DNA from 4 places in the Duganella dendranthematis genome. Region 3 is predicted to be linked to each of the others. Evidence: predicted binding sites of a transcription regulator. Region 3 holds the regulator's gene; each other region holds the start of a gene.

Region 1 (4,208 bases), 2.9 Mb from region 3:
GCCGGAGGCGAGATGATGCGGCTGCCTCGCAAACGCGATCACGGCTTTACGTTGGTGGAAGCGATCGTCGTCATCGTGCTGACGTCGATCCTGGCCGGCATCATGGTGCTGTTCATCCGCAATCCGGTGCAGAGCTATGTCGATAGCGCTGGCCGGGCGGAGCTGACCGATGTGGCGGAAATCGCATTGCGCCGGATGGCGCGGGAGATCCACGGCGCAGTTCCCAACAGCGTTAGGTTTACCACGTCGGGCAGCACCTCGTTCCTGGAGTTCATTCCCAGCAAGGCCGGCGGCCGCTATTTGTCCGAAGAGGATGGTGCGGACACGACGCAGCAGCCGCATCCGGCGCTGAGCTTTACCGATGCAAACGCCAAAACATTTGAGGTGATCGGCCCTATGCCCCAGGCGCCTTACGCACTGGTGCAGAATGACATTGTCATCATCAGCAACTTTGGCACAGGCTTTACTGATGGTGATGCCTATGCCAATAACGCCAGTAATCGCACGACTGTTAGTCAGATTAACGGAAAGGTGATCACACTTGCCAGCAATCCGTTTGCCGCCCGCGTCAATCCGTCACCGAGCAAGCGTTTCATCGTCGCCGGTACGCCGGTGACCTTCGCTTGCGTGAACGATCCCAGTGGCAAGGGTGTGTTGCGGCGGTATTGGGGCTATGGCTTTATGGCGACACAGGGGGATCCAGCTGCGACTGCGCAAATGGCGCTGTTGGCGGACAACGTGGTGGGTTGCAATTTCTCCGTCCAGGCGACGGCCAACCGACAGACTGCGCTGGTCGGCCTTGCCATTGCATTGGCGCGTGCTAAACCCGGCGCCGCCAATGGCTTCGAGACAGTCACCCTAGCTCAGCAAATTCACGTGGATAACACGCCATGAGACAACCCATATTCCTACGCCGGAGATCCGCCGGCATCGCCATCGTGACGGCGATTTTCCTGTTGGTAGTGGTAGCTGGACTTGCGGTTGCGATCGTCTCGCTGACGACCACGCAAGAAGACGCGTCGGGCAAGGATTTGCAAGGCATGCGCGCCTATCAGGCAGCGCGCGCTGGCATTGAGTGGGCGTTGTATAGAGGCCTGCAATCGGGGCTGACGCCGCCGCAGCCGGCCACCTCCCTGGTGTGCGGTTCGCAAAATAACGTGGCGATGCCGGCTGGGAATACGCTGTCTTCGTTCACAGTGACGGTGCTGGTTATTTGCGACGGACAGGTCAGCGGCATCGCAGGCAAGGACGCCAACGATCCCACGGCGTACCACGTCCTGATCAGGTCGATCGCATGCAATCAGCCCGTCAACGGCGTCTGTCTGAACACGGTGCCGGGGCCGGATTATGTGCAGCGCGAGATCCGGGCGCAGCTTTAATGCTGGATCTGTGCGGAAATGTGGCTGTTTTTGCAGAAGTGTTGCCAATTTGGGCATAAACTTTCCGGTAAGTTGAATATAATCAAGCATCTAGCGCGTAAACCTCGACTGAGATATGGGTTTCTTTAAAAGAGCGAAAAAAACCGATGGCTGGCTGACTGTCACTTTCTTGAGGGACGGCGTCTGCGCGGGCCGCGTGCAGCGCGTGCGCGACGCCAAGGCGGTTGTCGAGGTGGCGGCGTTCTATCCGGCCGACAGCAGTTTTTCGCCGGAAGCGCTGGAGCGCTTGAACAAGGATCAGAAGGCCGGCAGCTATCGCTGCGGCACCATGCTCAGCGGCGGCGAGTACCAGTTGCTGACGGTCGACGCCCCCAACGTGCCGCAGGACGAATTGAAAACCGCCGTGCGCTGGCGCTTGAAGGATATGCTCGATTTCCATATCGACGACGCCACCATCGATGTACTGGACATCCCGGTCGATAGCGCCGCCGCCTCGCGCGGGCATTCGATGTTTGCCATCGCCGCGCGCAATACGGTGATCCAGTCGCGCCAGGCCTTGTTCAGCGAAGCCAAACTGGACCTGACGGTGATTGATATTCCCGAGATGGCGCAACGGAACATCTCGGCGCTGCTGGAAACCGACAACCGCGGCCTGGCCATGCTGTCGTTCGACGCCGATGGCGGCCTGCTGACGATTACCTACAAGGGCGAACTGTACCTGTCGCGCCGCATCGATGTGACGCTGGATCATCTGCTGGAGCAGGATTCGATGCGCCAGCAAATCCACTTCGACAAGATCACGCTGGAATTGCAGCGTTCGCTGGATCACTTCGACCGCCAGTTCTCGTTTGTGAACGTGCTCAAGCTGCTGCTGGCGCCGACCGGGGCCGAGGGTTTGCACGAGCACTTAACCGGCAATCTGTACATGCCGGTGGAGGCGATGGACCTGGGCGATGTGTTCGACCTCAGCAAGGCGCCGGAATTGCTGGACGTCGCGCAGCAGCGGCGTTTCTTCTTGCCCCTGGGCGCGGCCCTGCGGCATGAGGAGGTGCGGCTGTGAGCCAGCAGATTAATCTGTTCAACCCGATCTTCCTCAAGCAGAAGAAGATTTTCACCGCCTTGCCGATGGCCGAGGCGCTGGGCATCGTCGTCGCCGGCGCGCTGCTGTTGAACTGGTATGCGGCACAGCGGGTGGCCGACTTGCAGCGCGAAGCCGATGAGGGCAAGGCCATGCTGGCCGCACGGGAACAGCGTTTGGTCAAGGCCAATGTGCAATTTGCGCCGCGCTCCAGCGATCCCAAGCTGGCGGCCGAGCTGGCCGATGCGCAGGCGGAGTTGAAGGCGCTGCATGATGTGTCGTCGGTGCTGCAAGGCGGCGCGCTGGGCAATACCAATGGCTATGCCGAATATTTCCGCGCGTTCTCGCGCCAGAACGTCAGCGGCCTGTGGCTGCCCGGCGTGACCATCGGCGCTGCCGGCAACGATATCGGCGTGCAAGGCAGGGCCATGCAGGCGACCTTGATTCCCAACTATATCGCCCGTCTTACCGCTGAGCGCGTCATGCATGGCAAGACCTTCGCCAGCCTGGATATCGCCCGGCCGGATGCGGTGGCGCCGGCACCGGCGGCTATGCCTGTAACTGCGGCACCAGCCGCGCCGGTGACATCGCCGTTCGTGGAGTTCAGCCTGCAATCGACTGCCGTGCAGGAGGCCGCCAAATGAAACAGCAGCTGTTGCAACAATGGATTAAGCTGAGCACCAGGCTGGACGCGATGACGCTGCGCGAACGCGCGATGGTGTTTACGGCCGTGGTGGCGGGCATCCTGTTCCTGATCTACACGGTGTCGGCCGAGCCGCTGCTTAAGAAGCAGAGCGCGCTGCAATTGCAGATCAAGCAACAGCAAAACCAGATCACCGGCATCGACCAGGAAATCGTCGCCAAGGCGCAGGGCTTCAAGGTCGATCCGGACGCCGCCACGCGTGAGCAACTGAATACGGTGCGGCGCGACATCGACGCCACCAGCAACAGCCTGATGGCGGTGCAAAAAGGCCTGGTGGCGCCGGACAAGATCGCGCCACTGCTGGAGCAGCTGTTGCGCGGCAACGGCCGGCTGAAACTGATTTCGCTCAAGACCTTGCCGGTGACCGGCCTGAACGAAGCTGCCAAGCCTGCGGCGGCACAAACGCCAGTGCCCGCGCCGACCCCGGCCGGCCAGCCGGCGCCCGCCAAGCCGCGTGAGCTGCTGTATCGCCACGGCGTGGAAATCGTTGTGCAGGGAAGTTACCTGGATATGGTCAACTATATGGCGGCGCTGGAGTCATTGCCGGTGCAACTGTTCTGGGGCAAGGCTAACCTGGACGCCCAGCAATACCCGAACTCGCGCCTGACGCTGACGCTGTACACGCTGAGCCTGGATCAGAAATGGATGAAACTATGAACCGCCTGCTGATGCTGTGCGCCGGTGTGCTGCTGAGCGCCGCCGCCGGCGCGCAAACGCTGGCCGACCCGACCCAGCCGCCGCCGGAGTCGCGCCTGTTGCCGGCCGGTGCGGACATGGCGCCGGTGTATAGCGGCCCGCAGCTGCAATCGGTGCTGATCGGATCGCACGGCCGGCAGGTGGCGGTGATTGACGGCCAGACCATCCGCAAGGGTGAGAAGTTCAACGGCGCCACGTTGGTCCAGGTCAATAAGAATTCTGTCGTGCTGCAAAGCGGCCGCCACAAGCAAGTGCTGACCCTGTTCCCTGACGACGCCAAGAAGCCGGCGCCCAAGGCAGCTTATTAAACGCGAAGAATGCATATGCAAAAACTCCTCACCATCGTTGTCGT
Region 2 (4,208 bases), 3.1 Mb from region 3:
GTTTCAGGTACACCTGGCGACGGCCGATACGGCGTTGGCGGTGGCGTTGCAGATGGCCGGGCGGGCCCAGGAAGCGTCCGCCGAACCCGCACGGCGGCCTGCTGGGGTCTGACCCCGGATGGGGTCAGACCCCGTACTTCCGGGGTTGCCAGCGCCGCTCAATCCAGCGCCAACGGTGCGCCGGCCGCCACCATTTCCACGTCCCGCAATCCCGGCAGCGTGTACGCGCGCTGGCCCATCGTCAGCCAGCCGCGCCGCCGCAACGCGCTCAAACAGCGGCTGACGGTGGAGGACGTCAAGCCCAGATAATCCGCAATATCCTGGCGCGACATCGGCAACGTCGCGCGTGCGACGCCTTGTGTCTGCTCCAGCCGATGCAGCAGGAATTGCGCCACCCGCTGTATCGCCGACGTGCTGCGCAACATGGCAGCGTGCTGCTGGTGGCGCGCAATCGTCCCGCTCAACAGCTGCCCAAACGCCTCGGCGCTGCGCGGCTGCCTGTCCAGCAACGCGGTCAGCATCGTGTACGGCACGGTGGCGATCTCGCAATCGGTCAGCGCCACCGCGCCGGCATGACGCTGGTGTTCATTCAGTGACTCCAGTCCCACCCACGCCCCCGGCCCCAGAAATTCGATAATATGCTGTCCGCCTTCCCGCCCGTGCTGGTACAGCTTGATGTCGCCCTTGCGGATAATGTACAGGTGCTGGTCCACCGCATCCGAGACGCGGAACAGGTGCTCGCCGCCATGCAGGCGGATGCAGCGCTGTTCCATGCAGGGTTCATTGCGTTCGGCGTCTTCCGGCAGCTCGTCCAGGCACAGCACATTGAGCGGACAGCCACTGCAGCGGCGCAGACTGTCCGCCAGCGCCGGCGTCACCAGGCGAAGTCGATGGCTCATGCGGCGCTTTCCACGCCGGCCGCCGCACGTTGCAGCGCGTCCGGATCGAGCAAGGTCAGGTCGCGCCGCTGCAGCTGCACCAGCCCCTGGCGTCGAAACTGATCCAGCAACCTGCTCACGCACTCGGCGCTGACACCGATGTAGCTGGCAATATCGCAGCGCGACATCGGTAGCCGGAAGCGCAGCGCCGAATAGCCGTTGCTGCGGTGCGCCTGTGACAGCCTCAACATCAGATCGGCCATGCGCTGGCGCGAATGGGTGTGGTGCAGCAGCAGCGTGGCGTGCTGGGCGCGGCGGATTTCCCCGGCCAGTAGCGCGTGCAGTCCCAGTCGCTGCATCGGCTGGCGGCGACCACGAAAAGCCTGGCGATCCCAGTCGATAACGCACACTTCGCTGTCCTCCAGCGCCACCGCCGAGGCGTTATGACCGGCCGCGCCCAGCGTGTTCAGGCCGAGGAATTCCGGCGCCATGGCAAAGCCGGTCACCTGTTCCTCGCCGCCGGCGCGCGTCATCACCATTTTAAAACTCCCGGAACGGATGCTGTAGATTCGGTTGCCCGGCGACTCGCCGGCACGATACAGGCTGTCGTGCCGGCGCACGCGCAGGCGATGGCCGGCGATCTGGTCGGCGTCGGCCGTGCCTTCGCACAGCGGCAGGTGGACACAACGTTCACAATTGCTGCGGTAACTATCAATACGCATTGCCCGACCTCGATTAATGCGCCATCAGCACGGGCAGCGTCATCGATTGCAGCACGCGCCGGGTGACGCCGCCCAGCACGATTTCGCGCCAGCGCTGGTGGCCGTAGGCGCCCATCACCAGCAGGTCGGCGCCGATGTCCGCCGCCAACGACAGCAGGGCGTTGCCGATGTCCAGCCCGGATGGCGCATGCTGCTGGGCCACTTCGACCTTGACGCCATGGCGTGCCAGGTAGAGGGCGATGTCGGCGCCTGGTTGCTCGCCGTGGGCGCCATCGTTGCCGTCGGCATTAAACACCGCCAGCGTCACGCGCTTGCTCTGGCGCAGCAGCGGCAGCGCATCGGTGACGGCGCGGGTAGCGGCGCGGCTGCCATCCCAGGCCACCAGCGCGTGCTGGTCGATGTGGCTGTAGCGGCCGGCATACGGCACCAGCAGCACCGGGCGGCCGCCGTGCAACGCCAGGTGTTCCGGCAGCGTACGCAGCAGGTCGGGGCCGTTCAGGTTGGGATCATTCTGGCTCAGCACCAGCAGGTCGGTATAACGGGCTTGCAGCACCAGGCCGGTTTCGGCGTCGTCGTCGCTGATGCGGCGCTCATAGCTGTTACCGGCGCTGTCGGCGTGGGCGACAAAGCCCGCCAGCGCCTGTTCCGCATTACCGGTGACGGACTGGATGTCTTCCGCCGACAGCAGTACGCCGCCGTAGGCGAACGCGGCGTTACGGTAAATCTCCACCGCCAGGCCGGTGAAGGCGGCGCCGACCAGGTGGGCGTCGTGGCTGAGGGCGACCTGGCTGGCCAGTGCGTAGCGTTGCGCGGCGTGGGGCGACAAGTCGGCGTGAACCAGAATGTTTTTGTAAGACATGATGAGCTCCTTGTGATGACCGTTATCAGGCTATCAAAGCTCATCGACAAATTTTATGATCTGGATCAAATTTCCCCGGATAAATTATTGCGCTGTCCGGTTGACGGGCGGTTTAAAGGCGCGATAGCAGCACGCCATTCAGGCTGACGATCAGCGCCATCATGCCCCACGCCAGCCAGGCGACCGGGCGTGGCGTGGCGAACCGTCCCATGATGTCGGGCGAGCTGGTGTAGCGGATCAGCGGCCACATGGCGAACGGCAGTTGCAAGCTGAGGATCACCTGGCTGAGGATCAGCAGGCTGGTCACGCCCTGGTCGCCGTAGACGATGGTGACGAACAGCGCCGGCACAATCGCCACCGCGCGCGTGATCAACCGACGCGCCCATGGCGGAAGGCGTAGTTGGACAAAACCTTCCATGACGATCTGGCCGGCCAGCGTGGCCGTGACCGAGGAGCTGAGGCCGGCCGCCAGTAGCGCCACGCCGAACAGGATGCTGGCCAGCGCGGCACCGGTCAGTGGTCCAAGCAGTTTGTAGGCTTGTTCCAGGTCCGCCACTTCGGCGTGGCCGCTGGTGTGGAACACCGCTGCCGAGGTAATCAGAATAGCGGCGTTGACCAGGAAGGCCAGGCCCAGCGCCACCACGATGTCGGCCGAGGCGAACGAGATGGCCTTGTGCTTGCCGTCCTCGCTGGTGCTGAAACTGCGCGTCTGCACGGTGGACGAATGCAGGTACAGGTTATGTGGCATGACGGTGGCGCCGATGATGCCGATGGCCAGATACAGCATGCCGGGATCGGTGACGGTTTGCGTGGTGGGGATGAAGCCTGCGGCCACCGCGCGCCATTCCGGCTGCGCGAGTAGCAGGTTGATGGCGAAGCACAGGAAAATCACGCCCAGCAGCGCCATGACAAAGGCTTCCAGATAGCGGAAGCCGCGCTGCTGCAGCCACAGAATGGCCAGCACGTCGAGCGCGGTCAGTATCACGCCGTAAGTCAGCGGTATCCCGAACAGCAGTTTGAGGGCGATGGCGGTGCCGATGACTTCCGCCAGGTCGCAGGCGCAGATGGCGACCTCGCACATCAGCCATTGCGCCACCGCCGAGCGGCGCGACGAGTGCATGCGACACAGCTGCGCCAGATCCGCCTGCGCCACGATGCCAAGCCGCGCCGACAGGATCTGCAACAGCATCGCCATGCAGCTGGACAGGCCGATGATCCATAGCAGGGAATAGCCGTAGGCGGCGCCGCCGGCAAGGTCGGTGGCCCAGTTGCCGGGGTCCATATAGCCGACCGCCACCAGGTAGCCGGGACCGGCGAAGCTGAGGAAGCGGCGCCACCATGGGCCGTGGCCGAGCACCGGCACGCTGCGCTGGCTGTTGGCGCCAGCAGCCGTCGGCTCAAGCGGGGTGGATAAAACGGGTGGCGCCATCGGGACTCCTTTGCGGCCGCCGTCGGCCTGCGGGTCTGCTGCGTTTCGGCGGCATTACTGCTGGGGTTTGCGTGGCGGCGGTGGCTGGCTACGTCCTGAGATGCAATGGTACGATATTTTCTGCGTGCCGCGTCAGATTCCGGCAGCAGCGGCCGCGCGGGCGCTTTCGGCGTAGCGTAGCAGCGTATCGCCAAAGCCGCCGCGCGCCTTGGCGTCGCAGCGCGCGCTGGTGGTCACGCGCGGCGCCGCGCTCCAGGCGAAGCGGGCGCCGGAGCGCTCCAGCGCCGTCACCAGCGCCACGTCCTCGCTACAGGCGAGGG
Region 3 (4,208 bases):
GGATAGAACGCAAGATTGAAGGCAAGCGCAGCGCGCGTATCGCGCTGGACCGCCAACCGGCCTCGCTGCACAAGTTTGGCAAGAAGAGCGCCAAGCACGCCGCCTGGCTGGCGGTGGCGCTGTGGACCGGCTTTACCTTCGTCGGCTACTTCACGCCGATCAAATCGCTGATGGGCGAAGTGGTGACGCTGAGTTTCGGCCCATGGGAATGGTTCTGGGTGCTGTTCTACGCCTTCGCCACCTACGGCAACGCCGGCTGGATGCGCGAACAGGTGTGCAAATACATGTGCCCGTATGCGCGCTTCCAGAGCTCGATGTTCGACCGCGACACGCTGATCATCACTTACGATAGCGCACGCGGCGAACCACGCGCTCCACTATCGAAAAACGGCAACGGCAACCACGGCTCGTGCATCGATTGCTCACTCTGCGTGCAGGTCTGCCCGACCGGCATCGACATCCGCAATGGCCTGCAATACGAGTGCATCGGCTGCGCCTCCTGCATCGACGCCTGCAACACCGTGATGGACAAGACCGGCCAGGCGCGCGGTCTGGTCCGCTACAGCACCGAGCGGGCGATGGACGAACACCTGACGCCGACCGAGATCCGTCGCCGCACCACACGCACGCGGGTAAAAATCTACAGCGCCGTACTGGGCCTGATCGTCTTGGCCACCTGTAGCGCGCTGTACCTGCGCAAGCCGCTCAAGCTGGACGTGATCCGCGACCGTGGCTCGATGGGCCGCGAGGTGGAGGACGGCATGATCGAAAACGTCTACCGCCTGCAAATCATGAACACTTCCGAGCAAGCGCACGTGTACAAGATCAGCGCTGGCGGCCTGGACACGCTGAGCGTGGCCGACGCCGACACCGTGCGGGTCGCAGCCACCGAAACGCGTGGCTATCCGCTGCGGCTGCGCGTGGCGCATGGCGCCGGCCATACCGGCTCAAACAAGATCAACATCAGCCTGACCGCAGTCGACGACCCGTCGCTGCATGTGCAAGAATCCGCGGTCTTTATCGTGCCGCGCTAAGGAGAGATACCATGTCCAACGCCATTCTGAATATGCCTGTCACGCCGTGGTGGAAGCAGCGCTGGCCGTGGCTGCTGATGCTGGGCCCGGCCTCGGTGATGGTGGCCACCAGCTACACCGCCTGGCTGGCGATCAAGACGCCGGACGCGGTGGTGGTCGGCGATTACTACACGCAGGGCAAGGCCATTAACCAGGACTTGCGGCGCGACCGCGTGGCCGCACAACTGGGTTTGTCGATGACGCTGGGGTATGACGCCGCCACCGGCGCGCTGAGCGGCCGCATCAACCGCAACGACACCGGGCCGCTGATGCTGCACCTGTCGCACGCCACCCAGCCGGAGAAGGATCTGAAGCTGATGCTGGTGCCGGATACAGAAGGCCACTTCAGCGTGTCGTTGCCGATGCTGGAACGCAGCCGCTGGGTGGTGCTGGTGGAAGGTGGAAAACGCGAATGGCGCCTGGCCGGCGCCTGGGTGTGGCCGGCCAACCACGGCATCACGCTGCTGCCGGACTAAGCCCAAAACGAAAGGGTCTGACCCCGTACGGGGTCAGACCCTGGCCGCAGCGGTGTGCGGGGTGAGGCGGTGCCGTCTCAGCCGCAGGTTTCGGTGCCGGCGGTGATGGCTTTCAGCAGCGGCGGGTCGAGCAATTCGATCTCGCGGTTGCTGACGCGCAGCAGACCTTCCTTCTTGAACTTGGACAGCAGGCGCGAGATGCTTTCGATCGTCAGGCCCAGGTAATTGCCGATTTCCTCGCGCGACATGCGCAGCTGGAAAGTATTCGGCGAATAGCCGCGCGCCTCGTAGCGCGACGACAGATTGACCAGGAAGGCCGCAAACCGCTGGGTCGCCTGCATATTCCCCAACAAAAGCATCACACTTTGTTCACGTGTGATTTCCTGGCTCATCATGCGATGGAAATGGCGCAGCAGCGTCGGCATTTCCCCCAGCAGCGATTGCAGCGTGGCGAATGGAATCTCGCACACTTCGCTGTCTTCCAGCGCGACGGCGGTGCAATGATGCTCGTCGGCGCTGATGGCGTCCATGCCCAGCAGCTCGCCGGCCATCTGGAAACCGGTAATCTGTTCCGCCCCCTCGCGGTTGACCTGGTAGGTCTTGAAATGGCCGAGGCGGATCGCGTACAGGTTCTGGAATGGATCGCCGATGCGGAACAACGTACTGCCGCGCGCCACCTTTTTGCGGCGGCCGATGATCTGGTCGAGGCGCTCCATGTCGTTGTTGTCCAGCCCCATGGGCAAGCACAGCTGATGCATGCTGCACGACGCGCAGCTTGCCTTCAGCACCTCTATTGTCGCGCCGGGGATCACCAGCGAAGGAAGTTCTTTTATCATGCAGCTAGTGTAGCCCATCGCACTTGATTTAAGCCGCTATTCCGCAGTCATCCAATCAGGTATTCGCGCGCGGGAAGATAATTTGCTACGCTAGCGGCATGACTCTGCCCAAGCCTCCCACTCTCGATCAGCACCTGTGCTTTTTAATCTACAACACGTCATTGAAGATGACGCAGACTTACAAGCCGCTGCTCACCGCGCTGAACATGACCTATCCACAGTACCTGGTGATGGTGGTGCTGTGGGAGCAGGACGGCCTCGGCCTCAAGGACGTGGCGGAACGGCTGCAGCAGGACTCCGGCTCGGTAACGCCGGTGGTCAAGCGGCTGGAGGCGGAAGGCTACCTGACGCGCGACCGCGATCCCCGCGACGAACGCAACCGCGTGCTGAAACTGACCGCCGCCGGCCAGGCGCTGCGCGCCGCTGCGCTCAAGGTGAGCCAGGAGTTTGCCGCCGAATGCCAGGTCAGCCATGAGGAGGTGGCGACACTGATGACCACCCTGGGCAAATTAAACCGCAATCTCGGCGATTGAAGCATCCATCAACAAATAAATCCAAATTTAACTTGCGTGCGATTTTTTAGTGCGCTATATTTCACCTCAAGGAAACGCGCTATTCACCCCAGCGCGTTTTTAAAACCACAATACTTAGCGCGCTAACAGTTAGCGCATATAACTGAAAGGAAATATCATGAAACGTACCTTCATCGCTTCCGCCCTGCTGGCCGCTACCGCTTTCGCCCACGCTGCCGCCCCCGCCAACGACACCACCATCGTGCTGGTGCACGGCGCCTTCGCCGACGGTTCCAGCTGGAGCAAAGTGATCCCGATCCTGGAAGCCAAAGGCTACAAAGTGGTCGCCGTGCAAAACCCGCTGAGCTCGCTGGCCGACGACGTCGCCGCCACCCAGCGCGTGGTCGATGCGCAAACCGGTAAAGTGGTGCTGGTCGGTCACTCGTGGGGCGGCACGGTGATCACCCAGGCCGGCACCAGCGACAAGATCAAGGCACTAGTCTATGTGGCCGCGTTCGCGCCTTCGGAGGGGGAAGCCACTGCCAACCTGGGCAAAGACTACGCCGTGCCACCTGGCATCGCCACGCTGAAAGCCGACACCGGCGGCTACCTGTGGCTGCCAACCGAATCGGTGGCGCTGAACTTTGCGCCGGACGTGACGCCGGCCGAGAAAAAACTGATCGCCGCCACCCAGGGCCCGATCGCCGCCAAAGCTTTCGGCGACACCACCACCGTGGCGGCCTGGAAGAACAAGGCCAACTACTACATCGTCGCCAGCAAGGACCGCATGATTGCGCCGGAACTGGAACAGGCCTTCGCCAAGAAAATCAACGCCACCGTGACCACGCTGCCAACCAGCCATGTGCCGATGGTGTCGCAACCGGCCAAGGTCGCTGAAGTGATTATCGCCGCCGCCCAGCGTTAATCTGCTTGCAGTTTGAAAGCCTACAGGCGTGCCACGGCACGCCTGTTTTTCTTTCTTGCCAACGCCAGTCTTTGATAGGAGAATCCAATCAGCTCCTGCATTCATCAAGGTTGATATGAAGCCTCTCGGCATCAAGGCCAAAGTCGCGCTCGTTACCAGCATCACTTCGGTCCTGATGATCGGCCTCGTCACGCTGGTGCAGACCCAGCGCATGAAAGCGGATTACACGCGGGTGTTGTTCACCCAGCAGACGGCGTTGGTCAACCGCACCGCGCAGGAGCTCGACGACAAGCTGACCATGCTGCTCGATATCATCGCGCTGTCGGCCCGCAACCAGCCGCCGGCGCTGGCCAGCTCCGGCGACCAGTTGCGCGAGTATTACCAGG
Region 4 (4,208 bases), 2.4 Mb from region 3:
GGCGACCTTCATCCGTGCCAGCTGGGGCAATCAGGCGGCGACCATCAGCGCCGCAGAGGTGAAGCAGCAGCGCGCCAGTCCGCGCTAGACATCCAGCCGGTGCAGCACGGCGCGCGGGGCGGCTATTGGCGGAACAAGCGCTTGAGGGCCTGGCGGCCCAGTTCCGTCACCGGCAGCTCCATCGCATCCAGCGTGTTCTTCACCAGCAGGCCGAGCTCAGTGTCACCTTCCATCGACAGGCGGCGCGAGAAGAACAGCGTGTCCGGGTCCTGCTCGCGTTTGGCCAGCGCCACGAAGTCGCGCGCGCAGGCGCCGATTTCCAGGTCTGGCGCGCCGTTGCGCTTCAGCGCCGCGAAACCGTCGCCGCGCCAGGTGAAGTCGAACGCCACGCCAGCGTCGCTGACGCGCACCCGCAGGTGATGCCCCGCTAGGCCAGCGCGTACATCGTCCGGCAGATGTGGCTTGACCACCAGGTTCAATGCGGCCACGCACAGTAGCGATCCCGGAAAGGCCGGCAGGCGCTGGCCCAGCGTCGCCAGCAAGGCAGGCAACGGCTGGACGGCGCTGTAATGGTTAGTTGCGACTGGGTTCATGCTGTGCTCTCCATGTTGTATTCAAGTCCGGGCTTGCCGTACCAGTAGCCGTTGCAGGCCTCGGCCGGCAGCAGCGGCGAGATGATGTCGACGGCTTTGCGCGGGGCCAGCGCACCGGTGCGCGCGGCGTCAAATGCGGCGATGATCTGTTTCATATGGGTTGACTGGGGGTTGAGTCGCGCCACATCCACGCCCAGCTCCGCCATCTGCACGATCTCCGCCGCCAGGTTGTACACCAGTGCGGACTGGCTCTGGATGCCGTTCAGGACCAGGAACGGCTGCTTTTCGCGCGTCTGCATCATCAGGCCATCGGGATGATCGATGCAGCTGAAGCGGCAGTCGTCCTTCGGCAGATTGCGGTTGCGCGCCGTGAAGCAGCGCGCCGAAAACGCCAGCGGCATGCGGCCGAAGGCGAATACCTCTGTCTCCATCCCCTGCGGCCGTTCGCGCTGCATGTGCGCCAGTCCCGCACGGCCCATCTCCAGCGGCATGACCCAGCGCCTGGCGCCAAGTTCGTGCAGCAGCGCCAGCGTCGGCGGGTTGTAGACGTTGAGATGCGGGCCGGCGACGAACGGTTGGCCGCTCAGCATCTGCACTGCCCCCATGTCGTTGGCCTCTACCTGGAAGCGGCCATTGGCCACCAGCTTGCGCTGCGCGCCGACGTCCGCGCTGGATTCGATCAGCGCCAGCGTCGACATCACCACTTCCTTGCCACAGCCTTGCAGTAGCTCGGCCACGGCCAACCAGTCGGCGGCGCGCAGTTCGTGGCGGCGCGAACACACAGTTTCGCCGAGGTAGACGATATCCACCGGGCTGTCCGAGATTTCTTCATAAAATTCCATGACTTTGGCGCGCGGCCAGTAATACAGCAGCGGCCCGAGGGCGAGTTTCAGCATGACGTCTCCGTTGTTATTTCCACGCGCGGTGATACGCGCCCAGTGTGTGCTGCTGGCCTTCCGCCAGCGTATTCAGTTCCGCCATCCAGGCTGGCTTGACCGAGTAGCGCGCCGCATTGCGCAGGCAGTCGTCCAGCGCCGCGCGCCAGACACGCGTCACCTGCGACACGTAGGCCGGGCTGCGCTGGCGGCCTTCGATCTTCACTGCACGCACGCCCATCTCCAGCAGCTGCGGCAGCAGCTCCAGCGTATTCAGGCTGGTTGGCTCCTCGATGGCGTAATAGGTTTCGTCCTCTACCTCAAAGCGCCCCTTGCACAGCGTGGGATAGCTGGCGTTTTCCTGCGGCGTATAGCGGTCGATCATCACACCGTTCAGACGCGACTCCAGGCCGCGCGGATTCTGCTGCCAGCGCACCGCCCTGGCCGGCGAGCAGACGCCGTGGGTATTTGGCGATTCGCCCGTCACATAGGAAGACAGCTGGCAGCGGCCCTCCACCATCACGCACAGGCTGCCAAAGCCGAACACTTCGATTTCCACCGAAGTGTTTTTCACCACGTGCTCCACCTGCGCCAGCGACAGCACGCGCGGCAGCACCGCGCGCGCCACGCCAAACTGCTTCTGGTAGAAGTTGATGGCTTCCGCATTGGTGGCCGAGCCTTGCACCGACAGGTGCAGGCGCAGGTTCGGATAACGGTCGGCGGCATAGCGCATCAGTCCCGGATCGGCCAGGATGACCGCATCCACGCCGGCGTTGGCGGCGCGGTCGATGGCGATTTGCCACAACGCGGTGTTGTGCGGCTGCGGATAGGTATTCAACGCCAGCAGCACCTTGCGGCCGTGGTCATGAGCGTAACCGATGCCGGTGCTGATGGCCGCATCGTCGAAATTCAGGCCGGCGAAGTTGCGGGCGTTGGTGGCGTCGCGAAAACCGAGGTAGACGCAGTCGGCGCCCAGATCGATGGCGTTCTTTAGCGCCGGCAGGCTGCCCGCCGGGCATACCAGCTCGATGGGAGGAGATTCAGATGGATTCATAAGGTTTTGATAGCTAACAGGGGCGGACGAACTGTATCGCCTCGTGATCCCGGAAATCCTTGATGTGAATCAAAGAATTTGACCTTTATCGGGTGGGACAATGTGCGCACGCTTAATGAAGGACAAACAAGATGCAAAAGATCGCCACCTATCTCGATCACGATCATCGCCGTTGCGACGATCAATACGCCCTGGCGGAATCGGAAGTCATCCTGCACCACTGGGACGCCGCCACTGCTCAATTCAGCAGTTTCCTGACCATGTTCGGCCTCCACCTGGATAAAGAAGAACGCGTGCTGTTCCCGCGCCTGGGTCACGCCTTGGGCAACGGCTACGGCCCCACGGTGGTGATGCGCGCCGAGCACCGCCGCATGCGCGAGATGCTGAACCAGATGAAAACCGCCATCGCCCGCCACGACTGCGACGCCTTCTTCGACCAAGCCGACATGCTGCGCCTCCTGATGCGCCAACACAGCCTGAAAGAAGAAGGCATCCTGTATCCGCAGGCCGACTTCGTGCTGGCGCAGCAGGCCGATGAAGTCCTGGCCAGCATGGAGAATCTCGAACAAAACGCATGGAGCGTCGCATGAACAGCCAATTCCATATCGAGGCCGTGCTGCGCCAGGCCAAGCCGCGCCTCAGCACCCTGCTGAAATTGATGTTCAGCGAAGCGCAGGCTTTCGGTCAGAAAACCCAATGGCTGGGCAGCGTGATCGCCTTGATCGAGCCGCTCGGCTTCCAGGAGCGCACCATCCGCACCGCCCTGTTCCGCCTCGCCGAGAGCAAATTGATCAAGATCGAACGCCACGGTCGCCGCAGCCTGTGCATGTTGACGCCATCGACGGCGGCCGCCATCCAGGCCGCGCGCCAGCGTCTCAACACGCCTGCCGCGCGTAGCTTCGGCGAAGACTGGAGCATGCTGGTACACACGGGCGGCTTCAGCGCCGCGCGCTACGCCACCGCGCGCAAGCAGCTGCTGGAACTGGACTACTGCGTGCTGGCGCCGAACATCATGGCGCGACCGGCGTCCTACGCGCGCGGCGTGCAGTCCGGCGAAGACCACGGCCTGGCGCTGTTTGAGGTGAACGGCAGCCAGCTGGCGGCGGCCGTGCGCCAACCGCTGTTCGGCAAGATGGACTGGGATCTGGAGACGCCGAAGGAATTGTACGAAGAATTTCAGCAGCGCTTTACGCCTTTGCGCGCGATGCTGGGCAAGCGCGGCGCCCTCACCGACCAGCAAGCCTACATGGTGCGGCTGCTTGTCAGCCACGGCTACCAGCATAGCCGCCGCAGCGATCCGCTGCTGCCACAGGAACTGCTGCCGCCAGAGTGGCCGGCGATGGCCGCCTACCAGACCTATGTCGCCCTGTACGCGGGCTGCGCGGCGCAGGCACGCCGGCACATCCTCAAAATCACTGAACCGCCGGCGCTGGAACAGCCAGTCATTGCAGCGCCGCCGCCCCGGCAAGTGGTGCGCCGGTCCAGCGTTTACATGACTGCTTAATCATCGAAAGACAATCAAGATGGAACTGGAAATGGCACAGGAATACTACGACGGCCCGACCTTGAGCGTGACCGTTAACCGCGAAGGTGCACGCGTGCACCGCCTGATCGATGACACCACCTACCCCACCCGCGCCAAGAAGCTGTGCATCCGCCGCGATCCGATGGTGGAGGCGCTGTTCG

What was found. Region 3 encodes FNR, which switches genes on or off when oxygen is low (the NO sensors DNR and NnrR bind a similar motif). Its sites were predicted from a motif close to TTGATNNNNATCAA; they were not measured.
Region 1: the regulator FNR is predicted to act here: its motif matches at 1,452-1,465, upstream of HH213_RS24080 (agglutinin biogenesis protein MshI).
Region 2: the regulator FNR is predicted to act here: its motif matches at 2,515-2,528, upstream of HH213_RS26520 (universal stress protein).
Region 4: the regulator FNR is predicted to act here: its motif matches at 2,582-2,595, upstream of ubiU (ubiquinone anaerobic biosynthesis protein UbiU).

What each region holds. Positions count from the first base shown of each region.
Region 1 covers NZ_CP051684.1:5,236,029-5,240,236, forward strand. Annotated here, with positions in the region: gene HH213_RS24065 (type II secretion system protein) at 1-16, shown strand, start outside; gene HH213_RS24070 (PulJ/GspJ family protein) at 13-894, shown strand; gene HH213_RS24075 (pilus assembly PilX family protein) at 891-1,379, shown strand; gene HH213_RS24080 (agglutinin biogenesis protein MshI) at 1,549-2,439, shown strand; gene HH213_RS24085 (hypothetical protein) at 2,436-3,101, shown strand; gene HH213_RS24090 (hypothetical protein) at 3,098-3,817, shown strand; gene HH213_RS24095 (MSHA biogenesis protein MshK) at 3,802-4,164, shown strand; gene mshL (pilus (MSHA type) biogenesis protein MshL) at 4,180-4,208, shown strand, end outside.
Region 2 covers NZ_CP051684.1:5,794,829-5,799,036, reverse strand. Annotated here, with positions in the region: gene HH213_RS26535 (bacteriohemerythrin) at 1-112, shown strand, start outside; gene HH213_RS26530 (Crp/Fnr family transcriptional regulator) at 159-899, opposite strand; gene HH213_RS26525 (Crp/Fnr family transcriptional regulator) at 896-1,600, opposite strand; gene HH213_RS26520 (universal stress protein) at 1,614-2,459, opposite strand; gene HH213_RS26515 (Nramp family divalent metal transporter) at 2,572-3,888, opposite strand; gene HH213_RS26510 (glycosyltransferase family 2 protein) at 4,021-4,208, opposite strand, start outside.
Region 3 covers NZ_CP051684.1:2,369,104-2,373,311, forward strand. Annotated here, with positions in the region: gene ccoG (cytochrome c oxidase accessory protein CcoG) at 1-1,034, shown strand, start outside; gene HH213_RS10890 (FixH family protein) at 1,046-1,549, shown strand; gene fnr (fumarate/nitrate reduction transcriptional regulator Fnr) at 1,627-2,385, opposite strand; gene HH213_RS10900 (MarR family winged helix-turn-helix transcriptional regulator) at 2,553-2,918, shown strand; gene HH213_RS10905 (alpha/beta fold hydrolase) at 3,076-3,822, shown strand; gene HH213_RS10910 (response regulator) at 3,938-4,208, shown strand, end outside.
Region 4 covers NZ_CP051684.1:6,507,907-6,512,114, forward strand. Annotated here, with positions in the region: gene HH213_RS29685 (c-type cytochrome) at 1-88, shown strand, start outside; gene ubiT (ubiquinone anaerobic biosynthesis accessory factor UbiT) at 123-593, opposite strand; gene ubiV (ubiquinone anaerobic biosynthesis protein UbiV) at 590-1,489, opposite strand; gene ubiU (ubiquinone anaerobic biosynthesis protein UbiU) at 1,503-2,522, opposite strand; gene HH213_RS29705 (hemerythrin domain-containing protein) at 2,654-3,112, shown strand; gene HH213_RS29710 (PaaX family transcriptional regulator C-terminal domain-containing protein) at 3,109-4,026, shown strand; gene HH213_RS29715 (hypothetical protein) at 4,046-4,208, shown strand, end outside.